4 regions of the Rheinheimera gaetbuli genome follow, and region 3 is predicted to be linked to each of the others. Evidence: predicted binding sites of a transcription regulator. Region 3 holds the regulator's gene; each other region holds the start of a gene.

Evidence for each region. The regulator FNR, encoded in region 3, switches genes on or off when oxygen is low (the NO sensors DNR and NnrR bind a similar motif). The targets are predictions, from matches to a motif close to TTGATNTANATCAA.
Region 1: hemN (oxygen-independent coproporphyrinogen III oxidase) is a predicted target of FNR. The motif match lies at 1,871-1,884, and genes of this name have one in related genera.
Region 2: ACYVIC_RS09935 (OmpW/AlkL family protein) is a predicted target of FNR. The motif match lies at 1,648-1,661, and genes of this name have one in related genera.
Region 4: ACYVIC_RS12200 (acetyl-CoA hydrolase/transferase family protein) is a predicted target of FNR. The motif match lies at 1,804-1,817, and genes of this name have one in related genera.

The regions. Positions count from the first base shown of each region.
Region 1 is NZ_BAAGTL010000028.1:36,066-39,845, forward strand. Features, by position in the region: gene trhP (prephenate-dependent tRNA uridine(34) hydroxylase TrhP) at 1-363, opposite strand, end outside; gene hemN (oxygen-independent coproporphyrinogen III oxidase) at 447-1,808, opposite strand; gene ACYVIC_RS16570 (helix-turn-helix transcriptional regulator) at 2,018-2,899, shown strand; gene ACYVIC_RS16575 (DUF418 domain-containing protein) at 2,924-3,780, opposite strand, start outside.
Region 2 is NZ_BAAGTL010000008.1:659,873-663,652, reverse strand. Features, by position in the region: gene olsF (bifunctional ornithine lipid synthase OlsF) at 1-12, shown strand, start outside; gene ACYVIC_RS09940 (DUF3300 domain-containing protein) at 176-1,585, shown strand; gene ACYVIC_RS09935 (OmpW/AlkL family protein) at 1,718-2,416, shown strand; gene ACYVIC_RS09930 (GNAT family N-acetyltransferase) at 2,511-3,780, shown strand, end outside.
Region 3 is NZ_BAAGTL010000006.1:283,647-287,426, reverse strand. Features, by position in the region: gene uspE (universal stress protein UspE) at 1-665, opposite strand, end outside; gene fnr (fumarate/nitrate reduction transcriptional regulator Fnr) at 769-1,497, opposite strand; gene ACYVIC_RS06265 (sulfite exporter TauE/SafE family protein) at 1,527-2,198, opposite strand; gene ccoS (cbb3-type cytochrome oxidase assembly protein CcoS) at 2,195-2,386, opposite strand; gene ACYVIC_RS06255 (heavy metal translocating P-type ATPase) at 2,383-3,780, opposite strand, start outside.
Region 4 is NZ_BAAGTL010000012.1:353,369-357,148, reverse strand. Features, by position in the region: gene fusA (elongation factor G) at 1-1,707, shown strand, start outside; gene ACYVIC_RS12200 (acetyl-CoA hydrolase/transferase family protein) at 1,882-3,159, shown strand; gene ACYVIC_RS12195 (M14 family metallopeptidase) at 3,174-3,780, opposite strand, start outside.

The DNA of each region.
Region 1 (3,780 bases), on a different contig from region 3:
CGTATTAGCCTGTACCGACAGGTGCAGCGGCATTTGTGGAAAATGCTGTTTAAGCAAATACACCACACCGGGATCGGACACGATTAGCGCGTCCGGTTTAAGCGCCACTACTGGCGCCATATCGGCAATAAAGCTTTTTAACTTACTGTTATGCGGCGCAATATTAACCACTACATACAGCTTTTTACCCAGCGCATGGGCTTCGTTAATACCGGTTTCAAGCGCGGCTAAATCAAACTCGTTATTGCGCACGCGCAAACTGTAGCGCGGTTGACCGGCATACACCGCATCGGCACCATAGGCAAACGCCAGGCGCAGGGCTTTTAAGCTGCCTGCAGGGCAAAGGAGTTCAGGAATAGTCATGTATTTCTCTGTCGCGAGTAAAAAGCAGGTATTTTAGCGGCCGCAGCCAAGCCTGCTTTGATCTGCCGCAACACAGCGCAACACTACACTACTTTTGAATAGCGCTGCTGGCCCTGAGTTAAATAGGCATCAAAACAGGCGCAGATGCTACGCACCCAAAGCCTGCCATTGTCAGTCACTTTAATGCGCCCGGCGTATACCTCAACCAGGCCGTCTTCCATAAAGGGTTGCAAACGCTCCAGCGCTTCGGCGAAATATTGCCAGAAGCCGCTGACCTGCCACTGCTGGCTAAAGGCGTCGACATCCAGCTCAAAGTGACAAATAAGCTGGCTGATTAAGGCAGCGCGCAGTTTATCGTCGCTATTTAAACTAAAGCCGCGCTCTAGCGGCAGCTGGCCGCCGTTAATAGCCGCATAATAGGCAGGCAGCTCTTTGCTGTTTTGCCACAACACACCGCTTACCTGGCTGATGCTGGACACGCCAAGGCCAATTAACGCATCCTGGCCGGCGGTAGTATAACCCTGAAAATTACGCTGCAGCTTACCGGCTTGCTGCGCTTTGGCCAGGGCGTCATCAGCTTTAGCAAAGTGGTCCATGCCGATAAACTGATAGCCGGCCCCAACAAAACGGTTAATCGCCAGTTGCATTAATTCCAGCTTTAACGGCGCATCCGGCAAGCTGGCATCACTTATTTTGCGCTGAGCAGCAAAACGCTCGGGTAAATGTGCGTAACTAAATAGCGAGATGCGGTCGGGGTTAAGACGGATAATTTCGTCCACCGTTTGGGCAAAACTGGCGCTCTGCTGATACGGCAGGCCGTAAATAAGGTCAAGATTAATTGAGCTAAAGCCCAGCTCACGGCTTAGCTGCACCTGATGGCGGATAAGGTCGGTATCCTGCAGCCGGTTAATGGCAATCTGCACTTTTTCATCTAAATCCTGCACCCCAAAGCTGACCCGGTTAAACCCCAGTGTACGCAAATGCCGCAGTTTATCGTCGCTGCAGCTGCGCGGGTCTATTTCAATGCTAATTTCAGCATCGGCTTCAATAGTAAAGTGTTGCTGCAGCAGCGCCATAAGCCGGCTTAGCTGCACTTCTGTTAAAAAGGTTGGGGTACCGCCGCCTAAATGCAGCTGATTAATGCTTTTGCCCTGCAGCAGCGGCTGATACAGCGCCATCTCCTGCGCTAAGGCATCCAGGTAAATATCGGCTTTATGCTGATGACGGGTAACCACTTTATTGCAGCCGCAGTAGTAACACAGCTTATGGCAAAACGGGATATGCAGGTACAAACTAAGTTCGTTCGGGCTTTGCGCTATCGCCGTTTGAATTTGCGCGCGATCAAAGCCGGTGTGCAGCGCTAATGCCGTTGGGTAAGAGGTATAACGCGGGCCGTTAATATTGTACTTACTGATTAACCTGGTATCCCATTTAAACCCTTGCATCTTAACCTCGTTTTATACTCTGATAACGCAATGCAGTATAGGGGGTTAAGCCGCTTCAAATTTTGATATGCATCAAGCCCTGGTCACAGTAGACGTAGTGCACACCTGGCACATGGAGCTAACCACTCTGGGCTATAAAAAACACGACAATCAAAACCGTGGCGTATAAGCTGATACCATACCCAGCATAATTTCGACTGTGAAACACCTTGAAAACTAACTACAGCTTAATTCCTGAAAAAGCACTACTGGCATCGTTACCTGAGCATCTGCAAAGACGCTTTGAGCAAGCACTGCAGTCAATGCAGCAGAATTTAGAGCAGCAGCTAACATGGCAGCAAATTGCCCGGCAAAGTGCTATTTCGCCAGCGCATTTTCATCGTCAGTTTAAAGCGCTGTTTCACGAAACACCCGGGCATTATTTAAGCCGGATACGGTTGCAATTTGCGACAGAGCAGTTACTTAGGTTTCCGGAGCGACCCATTACTGAAATTGCACATCAGGCTGGTTTTTCTGAGTCGCAGGCCTTTGCCAAAGCCGTAAAACGAACACTTGGCTTAACCGCTAAAGCGATAAAACACATGGCAAATAACGCCACACCTCAGCAAACAGCTGAGTTAGTCGCTAAACTATCCCAACCTTTTGCTCAGGGGAAACTGGAGCAAAACCTGGCCGAGAACATACCTGCAGAGTTAGTCTGGATAACGCAACGCACCGCTAAAACGGTTGCGGTGGACAATGCCGATTGGGAGCTTTTGTTGGAGCAATTTGGTGCCGGCTGCGAGGGCCTGATTGTGCTTACCCCCATACAACAACTAGACCGTGGCTGGCAACATATCGACATAACAGTGTGCGATTGGCATGCCAATAAAGACAACCATGACGTGTTACTAAAAGAAGGTTACTTTTTATCTGCGGAGATAACCTTAAAAAGTGCCGCATCCTACTTCGCTGCATTTGACGGCCTGTTTAACATTGCCAGGCAGCGCGGCCTGACAATTGATACAAACGGCTTTTTAACAGAGCAACTATTAGATTATTGCGACGAAGCAGGTGCGACCTTTTTATTTCAGCTGCCGATAGCCTGCTAACGAGCACTTTCAGGCGTATCTGATTTAAACACCGCTGATCTTTCGCAGCACAACCTCCATAGGGCCCCGGCCAAAAAACTGTGCATACAGACCGACCAGCAACATCGCGGTAAGCGCAATGATGATTGCAACGCCCAGTAAAGCAAACTGGCCAAATTGCCCGAACCAACCCAGGCCATATCCGGCAAACACAAAGCCCGCTAACACCCCCTGCAGCATATAGCTGGACAACGAGTTTCGCCCTGCCAGTAATAAAATGTTGGGGATATGTGTTAGCCGCCGCGCTAAACGAACCAACAGATACAGATACACCGCAGACAGCATAGGGGCACCTAAGCCAATACCAATAAACCCGAGAAATTGCAGCCAGTCTGTTTGCAAGTAACCCCTTACCACCAGCGCAAAGAGTATATTTAACGGTAAACCCAACACAAGCAACCAGGGTATGGCGTGTTCAAGCTGGGTAAACGCCTTATGGCCAGGTTGAAAAAAGTGGCTTTTACCTGCAGCGAAACCACTACTAAAGGCAGCAAAAACCAACGGACCTTGCACAAAAATAAGCGCAAAAAAGGTGACAGGCCAATCGTCAAGGCGTGACAGTACCGTTTCAGCATAGTTACCGCCCAGGCTATAGGCCGGTGCCGGTATCTCCCCCTCGAGAGCTACAGCTAAAACAATTACCATAGCGCTTAGACAAACCACACTAAGCGGGAGCATCCACATAGCTATCTTAAGTAATTTTTTGCTGTCGGCTTCTTTTAAGCACCACAGTAAACTGCCAAAAAGGGCGTATAACACCAGAATGTCACCGCTAAACACCAAGGTGGCATGCAACACCCCTAATAACAACAGCCCAACCATTCTGCGGCGGTAGCGTTGGG
Region 2 (3,780 bases), on a different contig from region 3:
GGCACGGAGTAATTGACCGTGTTGCATAAACTGGCAGCTTTTGCTGCCATTTTTGCTATGTAAAGGTTCAGTAAAGTTCAGTTTCAATTCAGCCTCAGCCACCTATAAGCTATACAGTGTATAAAAAGCCTACAGCTACGTCTTAACTGTTGGTTGCGAAACTGAGGATAGCACGATGAAAAAACTGATACTGCAACTTGGCCAGGCCCTGGCAGTGTGCGTGCTGCTGGTAAGCCAAAGCATGGCCACACAGGCCAGTGATTCCTGGTCTGCCGCTGAGCTGGACCAAATGCTGGCGCCGGTGGCGCTGTACCCTGATACCGTACTCACCCATGTGTTGATTGCGACAACTTACCCATTAGAAGTTGTACAGGCATCACGCTGGGTCAAAGACAATCTGGGCCTTAGCGCTGAAAATGCGGTGCGCGCCGTCGAAGACAAAAACTGGGACCCCAGCGTTAAAGCCTTGGTGGCTTTTCCGCAACTGCTGGATCGGCTAAGCAATGACCTGGACTGGACGCAACAACTGGGCGAAGCTTTTTTAGCCGATGAAACGGCGGTACTGGCCAGCATTCAGCAACTGCGTGAAAAAGCCTACAGTAGCGGCAATCTGCAGGATAACGAGCAGGTAGTAGTGCAACGTGAGCGTGAAGTGATTGTAATAGAGCCTGCGCGCAAAGAAGTGATATACGTTCCCGTATATGACACCCGCACAGTTTATGGCGATTGGTGGTGGCCGTCACACCCGCCGGTATATTGGCACACTGCTGGCGTATATTACCGCAATAGTCCGTTTTACTGGGGCGTTAGCGTTAATGTCAGGCCCTGGTTCTATTTTGGTATTTTCGACTGGCAGCACCATCATGTGGTGGTGCATCATCATTATTACCATAAACCGCCCCGCTATTATCCGAAACGGCATAAGCACTATAGCGATGCCCGCCGTTGGCAGCATAACACTGAGCATCGCCGTGGAGTGCACTACCGCCATGAGCGATTAAACCGCCACTACAACGCCGGCTATGGTTATCAGCCATCTACCAGCGAGCTGCAAGCCGATCCATACCTACAGCATGAACAACGTAACAGCAACGTGACAGTGCGCGAGAATAAAGCGCACTATCAGCGCAAAACCGCAGAACAAGTTCGGATCCGCGATTTGCGCCAACAGCAGGACCATACTCTGCCACGGCAACACCGGCCGGTAACAACCGAGCCGCGTATGCGCACAACAGAGCAAAGCCAGCAACAACAGCGGGCTCAGCTGCAACAACATGCTCGTCAGAGCGATAAACTACAACATAATGATAAGCCGGTGGCGCAACGTCATATCAGCACAGAACAATTGCGCCAACGCAACGTGCAACAACCGGTAAAGTCGCAGCACCAGGCGGCTGCGCTACAACGTGATGCTGCAGCAATACCGATGCAGCGCGATCACACAACACAAAGTAAACGTCAGTCAAATGAGCCAATGCGGGTAAACCCGCAGCCCCGTCAGCAAATGCCAGTGGATGAACATCGCGCTCCCCAACGTGATGTCACGGTGCAACGACAAGAACGAGCCATCAGACAGATCGATTAACAACCACTTTGTTGATACAAAACAAACTATGAGGCTTATTTTATCTAAGCCCCGTTTTTTTATTGATCCAGGCCAATATTGTTAGCCGGTTAACATGGACAATTACCACAGACCTTATCTGTGGAGATTACTATGAAAACCTGCTTATCAATTCTTACTCTGGCGTCTTTACTGGCGGCGGCTCCGGCCAGTGCCGAATTTGCCATTAACGTTGGTGCTATTACTGTTGCACCAGACGATAGCAGCTCCAGCCTGAACGTGATTGAACAGGTTGCTGGCTTGCCAGCAGGTTCAACTGCCGTTGGTGTTAACAGCAATACTCAGCTGGGTCTGACGTTTGACTACAAGTTTACGCCAAATTGGTCAGTCCAACTGATTGCTGCTACGCCGTTTAGCCATGACATAAAAGTAAAAGGCTCGGCTATTGATGGCTTAAAGGTAGGTAAAACTAAGCATTTACCGCCGACGCTGCTGGCGCAGTATCATTTTATGCCAGAAAATCAAACCTTTGATCCTTTTGTTGGTGTAGGTCTGAACTACACGGTATTTTTTGATGAAAAAACAGATGGCCAGCTTGAAGGCGCACTGGATGCACTGAACGTAACAGGTAGCAGCGACAACGTTGGGTTGAAACTGAAAAGCTCTTTTGGTCTGGCACTGCAGGCTGGGGTTAACGTCAAATTAACCGATAGCCTGGGCGTACACCTGATGTTGAGTAAAATGGATATCGACACCACAGGCCGGGTGCAAGTAAATGGTGCGACCATTCAAAGCGTAAACGTCAACATTGACCCCTACGTGGCAATGATTGGTCTACGCTGGACCTTATAAGCCTAACCGGGTTTTAAATTAAGACTAAAGGCGACTGCAACACGGTCGCCTTTTTGTTTACACTCAACAGACAGCAAAATAAGCCTGGCGGGTTATGAGCACAAATATCGACAAACTGAACTGGCAACAGTTGCTAAAATCAGGCGACCGCCTGTTTATCGGTTCACATGCTGCTACGCCAACGCGGCTGATAGACGATTTAATTAACAACGCCAAGCAGTTGCATGATATTGAAATTGTGCAGGTATATTCGTTGTCAGATAACAAATGGGCTGAGCCAGAGCACCAGCAACTGTTTAAAGTGAACGCATTATTTATTGGCGGTGAGCAGGTGCGCCGGGCGGTTGCCGAAGGCCGCGCCGATTACACCCCCTGTTTTATGTCAGATATACCGTCGTTATTCAGTGACGGTATTTTGCCACTGGACGCGGCGCTAATTATGGTCAGCCCCGCTGACGAGCACGGTTACCACTCTCTTGGCGTGTCGGTTGATATTGTGTCTGCCGCCGCCAAAGCGGCAAAAAAGGTCATTGCTCAGGTTAACCCCTCCATGCCAATTACTTATGGCCAGGCTTTTATTCATAAAAACCAGATCAGTGCTTATTATTATGCCGAGCAGCCCATAGCCCAAATGCCGGCAGTAAAACTGGATGCAGTGACCGAGCGGGTTGGTCAGTATGTGTCTTTGCTGGTAGACGATGGTGCTACTATTCAAATTGGCGTCGGCAAGATGTGTGATGCTGTGCTGCGATATCTGGGCAACCATAAAGACCTGGGCATTCACAGTGAAATGATCACAGATTCGATGATGGAGCTGATTAAGAAAGGTGTGGTTACTAACCGCAAAAAAACCTTTCACCCGGGCAAAACCGTAGCCAGTTTTTGCGTAGGTAGTAAGGCGTTGTATGACTTTGTGCACTGTAACCCGCATATGGGTTTTTACCCCAGCGAATACGTAAACTCGCCGGCAAATATTGCCCGCAACGACAATATGGTGTCGATAAACAGCGCCATCGAAGTTGATTTAACCGGCCAGATTGTCTCTGACTCTATCGGCCATCTTTTTTACAGTGGTATTGGCGGTCAGGTCGACTTTAGCCGTGGCGCATCGATGAGCAGCGGCGGTAAACCCATCATTGCGATGCCCAGCACCGCGAAAAACGGCACGGTATCACGTATTGTTGCTCATCTGACGCAGGGGGCTGGGGTGGTGACCTCGCGCGGCCACGTGCATTATGTGGTGACCGAATTTGGTGTGGCGTCACTGCGCGGCAAAAGCATTCGTGAACGTGCACTCGAGCTTATCCGCGTAGCGCACCCGAAGTTTCGCCAACAATTACTGGAGCAAATTCGCCAGCATTTCT
Region 3 (3,780 bases):
GTTTTCATCGTACTGTTATACTCCTGAGGATTGAACTCAGGTATTTCAATAGCAATATTAACAGGCGTGCCGGGGTAGGCGTTAACCAGATGGGTGTTGGCTTTAAGCATTTCCGCCATTTGTTGTGCTTTGGTTATAACACGCTGATTTAATGATTGATGTTGCTCTTGCTGGCTGCCAGCATTCACCGCCGCAACAATATTGCCGCCTTGTGGCCAGTCATGGTCTTTTACCAACAGTACCGGGCATGGACATTTACGCAATATGTGCCAGTCAGTAGGGGTAAAAATCATTGATTTAAGTACGTCGTGGTCGTGCGTGCCCTTAATAACCAAATCATAGCCATCCTCAAGCACCGCATGCACAACCGCCTCGAACGGTCTGTTATGCCATACCACTTTAACGTCTATATTTATACCGCCAGCGCGTGGCGCGGCTAAGTAATCACTCAGCCACAGCTCTCTGTCTTTAATAACCGCCTGGCGCATTGACTCCCGCTCTTCGCCGGACAACATCGTGGTCATTTCATAGGAAAAGTCATAGACTGAGACAAAGGCTGTTAGTTGGCAGTGTTGTAATCGCGCCAGTTGTACAGCGCGATTTAAGGCTTTCTGTTGATCAGAGGTTGGGTCGATGACTACCAGTACATGGTTAAATTCAGACATAACGGGCTCCGCTACAATAGTATTTAATAAAGTGTAGCCAAACTAGCCTGATTTGCTGAGCAATAACCTGATGCAGGTCAAACAGAGGTCAAACTGTACCGTTTTAACAATGTGCTGTTAATGCTGCCAGTTTATTCAATGCCGGTGCATCTTGAAGAGTTATGAGTTTACCGTCCACACTGATCAGCTGTTCTTTGTCCATTTTGCTAAGCAGGCGGCTGATCGTTTCTACTGTTAGCCCCAAATAATTACCAATGTCACTGCGGGTCATTGTCAAACGAAACTCTGTAGCAGAAAAGCCACGGCTGGCATAACGCTGGGCCAGCTGTGATAAAAAAGTAGCGAGTTTTTGTTCGGCAGTTTTGCGATTTAACAGCAGCATCATTTGTTGATCAGACTGAATATCCTGGCTCATTAAGCGCATCATTTGCTGGCGCAGGCGTGGTAATTGATCGAGCAAGGTATCGAGGTTTGGTAGTGGGATCTCACACACCATGGCTGTTTCAAGTGCTTCTGCATAGCTCGGATGTTGCTGGCTGTTTAAGCCGTCAAAACCAACAATATCACCCGGAAGATGAAAGCCGGTAATTTGTTGCTCACCCTGCTCAGTTAAGGTAAAGGTTTTAAAAGATCCGGTGCGGATAGCAAACAGAGATTTTTGTATATTGCCAGATTCAAACAGCATATCGCCTTTGTGTAATGGGCGTTTACGCTGAATGATATCGTCCAGCCGGGTCATTTCGGTATCGTTTAGTGAGAAAGGCAGGCAAAGCTGACTAAAGCCGCAATCCTGACAGTTTATCGCTGAGCGTTGCATACCTACTTCCTTCATTTTTCTCTGACATACCAACAGCTGCTAGCTTAAAAAACCAGCCTGCGGATAGCAAGCCAAATCGTATAAATTGCGTAAATAGCCAAAAGCAATGCTGCGCTGTAGCGAAAGGCGCGCTGATTCTTTAGTTGTGTTAACAACGTTGCCGCTGAACCGGTTAGTAAAATAGCAGGCATAGTACCCAGGCCAAAACCAAGCATAATAAACGCGCCCTGGCCGGCACTTCCGCTGGCCAAGCTCCAACCTAAGGTGCTGTATACCAATCCACAGGGTAAAGCACCCCAGCACATGCCATAGGCATACGCATTACTTGCGCGTTTCAGTGGTAGCAGACGTTGCGCCAGGGGTTGGACATGGCGCCAAATATGTTGGCCCAGTTTCTCCAGGACTAGCAGGCCAAACCACAGGCGGCTGATATACAGCGCCATCATTAGCAACAGCAAGCCAGCTACCAGACGCAACCATAGCAGTGATGCGCCAGCCAGTTGCATCGCACTCACACCAAAATAACCTACTGCGCCACCAAACAATGCATAGGTGGTTAAACGCCCGGCGCTAAGATGCAGTTGTAATAGTAACTTATGTTTAGCAGACCCCGTCATACTAAGTTGCAACGCACCGGCAATACCGCCACACATGACCAGACAATGGCTGCTACCTATTAAACCAATCAACAGTGCCGCGGCGAAATCACTGTTCACTGCGGTGCCTTATCGTTATTGCTATCTTGCTGTTGTTTATTTGTAGCTTTAGTATCGTCGAATAAAATACTGAAACCTTCTTTGTCTAAATCCTCGAATTGCTTGCTGCGTACAGCCCAGAAAAATACCGCCAGGCCAATAATGACAAACAGGATGGCAATGGGGATCAATACATAAATTACACTCATTTTTTCAGCAGCCTTAATGAATTAGACACCACCAGCAATGAGCTGAATGACATACCCAGCACCGCAATGTATGGCGAAACAAAACCGGCCACGGCTAACGGTATAATCAATAAGTTATAGCCTACCGACCAGGCGAGATTTTGTTTAATAATACGTTGGGCTTCGGTGCTGCCAGCCAAAAGCTGAGCCAACAAACCGATACTGGGTTGCAACAATACCACATCAGCTTGATTCTTCGACAAATCGCTGCCTGTTTGCAATGTAACCGAGACATGAGCAGCATTAAAGCCCGGGCTGTCGTTAATGCCATCGCCGAGCATCAGAACTTTGTGTCCCTGTTTTACCAGTGCGTTGATTTGCTCAACTTTTTGCTCTGGGCTGCAGCCTTTAACTACCAAATCAAAATTAAGTTGTTGCTGTAGGGTATCCGCCTGGGCTGAACTGTCGCCGGTCAGCATCACCAATGTGTAACCACGCTGACGTAAATTGTTTAGCAGGGCCGGTACTTCGCTGCGCAATGCATCAGCCAGTGTTACAGCAGCGAGTACCTGATTATCTATCGTCAGGTAAACCATGGCATCCGCCAGAGGCGCAGCCTGACAAAACTCAGCGCTGCCTACTTTTACTTGTTTTGCCTCGTACTGAGCGCTGATGCCGGCGCCAACCACAATTTGTGTTTGTTCAAGCAACAAAGGTTGTTTTAAGTAAGGTGCAAAAGCTCGTGCAATAGGGTGCTCAGAATAGGTTTCAAGGTTGGCAATCAGGTTAAGGCATTCTGCCTCGCTGTATTCATCTTGAAAACAATACACAGCTGCCAGGGAAAAACGGCCTTCGGTTAGGGTGCCGGTTTTATCAAATACGATATGACTTAGTTCGGGTAATACGTCTAGCACTGTAGAACGCTTAATTAATACGCCTTGCCGGTTAAGATTTGCCAGTGCACAGGTAACAGCAGTTGGCGCCGCTAAACTTAACGCACAGGGGCATGTAGCTACCAGTACAGATAGTGTTACCCAGAATGCTCTGTCAGCATCAAGCCAAAAGTACCACAGCACAAAGGTCGCAGCGGCTATTAGTAGCAGGCGTTCAACAAAGTAACGCGCTAGTTTGTCTGTTTTTTGCAGTACGCCAGGTTTTTGGCTCAGTGTTTGTTGCTGCAGGGCAATAATATGCCCTAGTCTGGACGTTGCCAGTGCAGCGGAGACTTGCACGGTAAGCACACCATCATGATTAATACTGCCGGCCAGTACAGTGTCACCCACGTTCTTGCTTACCGCCCGGTATTCTCCGGTTAACATGGACTCATCTGCAGAGCTACTACCAACTATAACAATTCCGTCGGCAGCTATGGTTTCTCCGGCCTTCACCAAAATAATATCGCCTGGGTTTAGCCG
Region 4 (3,780 bases), on a different contig from region 3:
GTTAACAAGCTGGACCGTATCGGTGCTGACTTTATCCGCGTAACTGAGCAGGTGAAGAAAGTTCTGGGCGCTAACCCATTGATCATGACGTTACCAATCGGCCGTGAAGATACTTTCTCTGGCGTAGTTGACCTGTTAACCCAGAAAGCTTACATCTGGGACGAAACTGGCCAGCCAGAAAACTACACCGTAACTGATATCCCTGCCGATATGGCTGACGATGTTGAAATGTACCGTCAACAGATGATCGAAACTGCTGTAGAGCAAGATGACGACCTGTTAATGGCATACATGGAAGGTGAAGAGCCTTCAATCGAAGACATCAAGCGTTGTATCCGTAAAGGTACCCGTGACCTGGCATTCTTCCCAACTTACTGTGGTTCAGCCTTTAAAAACAAAGGTATGCAATTACTGTTAGATGCGGTTGTAGATTATCTGCCAAGCCCAACTGAAGTTCTTCCGCAGCCATTAACTGACGAAGAAGGTAACGAAAACGGTCAGTTCGCAGTAGTTTCTGCTGATGAGCCATTCCGCGCCTTAGCGTTTAAAATCATGGATGACCGTTTCGGCGCCCTGACGTTCGTGCGTATCTACTCTGGTGTACTGAACAAGGGTGATACCATCCTGAACTCGTTCACTGGCAAAACCGAACGTATCGGCCGTATGGTTGAAATGTATGCTAACGACCGTATCGATCTTACTACTGCACAGGCCGGTGACATCATTGCCCTGGTAGGTATGAAGAACAACACGCAAACAGGCCACACCCTGTGTGATCCTAAGCACCCTTGTACACTTGAGCCAATGGTATTCCCAGAGCCGGTAATCTCTATCTCTGTTACACCAAAAGATAAAGGTTCAGTGGAAAAAATGGGTATCGCTATCGGTAAGATGGTTGCCGAAGATCCAACGTTCCGTGTTGAAACTGACGTTGACTCAGGCGAAACCATCCTGCGTGGTATGGGTGAATTGCACTTAGATATCAAAGTAGACATCTTAAAGCGTACTTACGGCGTAGAATTAGTTGTAGGCCAGCCACAGGTTGCTTACCGCGAAACCATTACCCGTGAAGTTGAAGACAGCTACACGCACAAGAAACAATCTGGTGGTTCAGGCCAGTACGGTAAAATTGATTACCGCATTCGTCCGGGCGAGCAAAACTCTGGTTTCACGTTCAAATCAACGGTAGTTGGTGGTAGCGTACCAAAAGAGTTTATGCCTGCTATCGAGAAAGGCTTCGAGTCTATGATGTCAACCGGTACTTTGGCTGGCTTCCCGGTATTAGACGTTGAAGTTGAAGTATTCGACGGTGGTTTCCACGCCGTTGACTCATCAGCCATCGCGTTCGAAATCGCTGCTAAAGGCGCTTTCCGTCAGTCAATTCCAAAAGCTGGCGCCCAGTTACTTGAGCCAATCATGAAAGTTGACGTGTTCACCCCAGAAGATCACGTAGGTGATGTTATCGGTGACTTAAACCGTCGTCGCGGCATGATCTCTGGTCAGGAAGCTGGCGTTACTGGCGTACGTATCAAAGCTGACGTACCACTGTCAGAAATGTTCGGTTACATCAGTACTCTGCGTACTATGACGTCAGGCCGTGGTCAGTTCTCTATGGAGTTCTCGCACTACTCACCATGTCCGTCAAACGTATCTGAAGCCGTTATTGCTAAAGAAAAAGAAAAGAAAGCCGCTGCTGCTAAAAACTAAGCAGTAATCAGCTGATAAAAAGCCCCGCCGGTTTACCTGCGGGGCTTTTTTATACTTTACGCTTTTGTCTAATATCTCCGCGTCTACAACTGCAACTTGATCTTCGTCATATTTTCATCCACCGACCCTGCTAGGCTATGCTCACACCATAACGAATAAAGGCCGTGTATTTAAATGCAAGTGAACAGCGCAGCTCAGGCTCTGAGTATTATTCAGGACAACGACACTATATGGTGCCATTCAATGGCTGCCACGCCTTACTACCTGCTGCAAGCGCTAGCAAGCGTCGCAGTTGAACGACGTAATCTGACGTTATTGCAATTGCATACCGAACACTGTGACGTGCTGAGCGACCCTGCACTTGAAGGACATCTGCGCCAACGTTGTTTCTTTGTTGGCAGTACCACCCGTGCCGCGGTTAACAACGGCAGTGCCGACTACGTACCGATGTTTTTATCGGAAATTCCTAAATTATTCCGCAGCGGTGAACAAAGATTAGATGCGGCCTTAATTCAGGTATCGCCACCTGACAAACACGGTTTTTGCAGCCTCGGCGTATCAGTAGAGGCGACCCGTGCAGCACTACAGATGGCAAAGAAAGTGATAGCCTGGGTTAACCCACTCCTGCCCCGCACCCATGGTGACTCTTTTATTCATTTAAGCCAGATAGACCGTTATGTCGAATATGCTGCGCCATTACCGCAACACCGGGCGGCCTTACAAGATGCGATAACCGATCAGATCGGTCGCAATGTAGCCAGTTTGATCCGCGATGGTGACTGCCTGCAAATGGGTATCGGTGCAATCCCGGATGCCACCCTGGGTTATCTTAAAGACAGAAAAAATCTCGGGATCCACACCGAAATGTTCTCTGATGGTGTGCTGCCGCTGATTGAACAAGGTGTAATAACCAACCAGAATAAACGCAAACACCGCGGTAAAATTGTCACTACCTTTGCCATGGGCAGCCAAAAGCTCTATGACTTTGTCGATGATAACCCACAAGTGGTATTTCTGGATGTCGAATACACTAACGACACTGCGGTGATCCGGCAAAACCCACAGGTAGTCTCAATTAACAGTGCACTACAAGTTGATTTAAGTGGTCAGGTTTGTGCCGACTCGTTGGGAACGAAAATTTATTCTGGTGTTGGCGGCCAGATGGACTTCGTGCGTGGCGCGGCGCTATCAGAAGGCGGGCGTGCCATTATCGCCCTGCCCGCAACGGCAGCGGCAGGTAAGATGTCACGTATCAGCTCGCTATTAAGTCCCGGCGCCGGCGTGGTAACCACGCGCGCCCATGTTCACTATATTGTTACCGAGTACGGTATTGCCAACTTGCGCGCCAAAAGCCTGACCGAGCGTGCCCGCGCGCTGATAGACATTTCTGCACCGCAGTTTCGCGCCAGCCTGTGCGAACAAGCCTGGCATGACTGGGGGCTAAAACTATAACGCTTTTAAACGTATTACGGCTGCAGCAGTACCGGATATTTCAGGTAGTGCTGGTCATAATACGGCATCTGGCGGTAAAACCAATTGTAGCGCTCGCGCGGGTTATTCCGCAGCGCTTCATCTTTCGCTAAGGCCTGCTCAAATTGCTGTTGTAACTCTGGCTGCTGAGATAGCATTTGCGCAATTAACGGCTCGATGGCATAGGGCTCAAAGTATTCGGTGCGTTCAAACATGCCGGGAAAAAAGCCCCAGCTAAAGAACGAGTCGGGTGCAGTGGGCTCTAATAACGCAACGGCCAAGCGGCCTAAAGGTTGATCGGTGCTAACTTTAACCCAGCCAGCAGGCAAAGTACGGCTTAGATTACTGCGGTTAAAGCTGGCAGAGCGCAGCATAAAACGGCCTTCAAACAGCTTATCGGCAAATTGATAAGCTGTGACACTCAGTTGCTGCAGATTGAGTTTTTGCGGCTTGTCCAGCGCAGTAAACTCGATGCCATGCAACTTTAACCGGGCCAATACCGCCTGTTGTTCTGGCCCAAGCCAGTATGCTGTTGGGATAGCCACGTCTTTATCAGCTACATTGTCCCAATATAATGGCAACTGAGGGTACAATTTTGGCTCG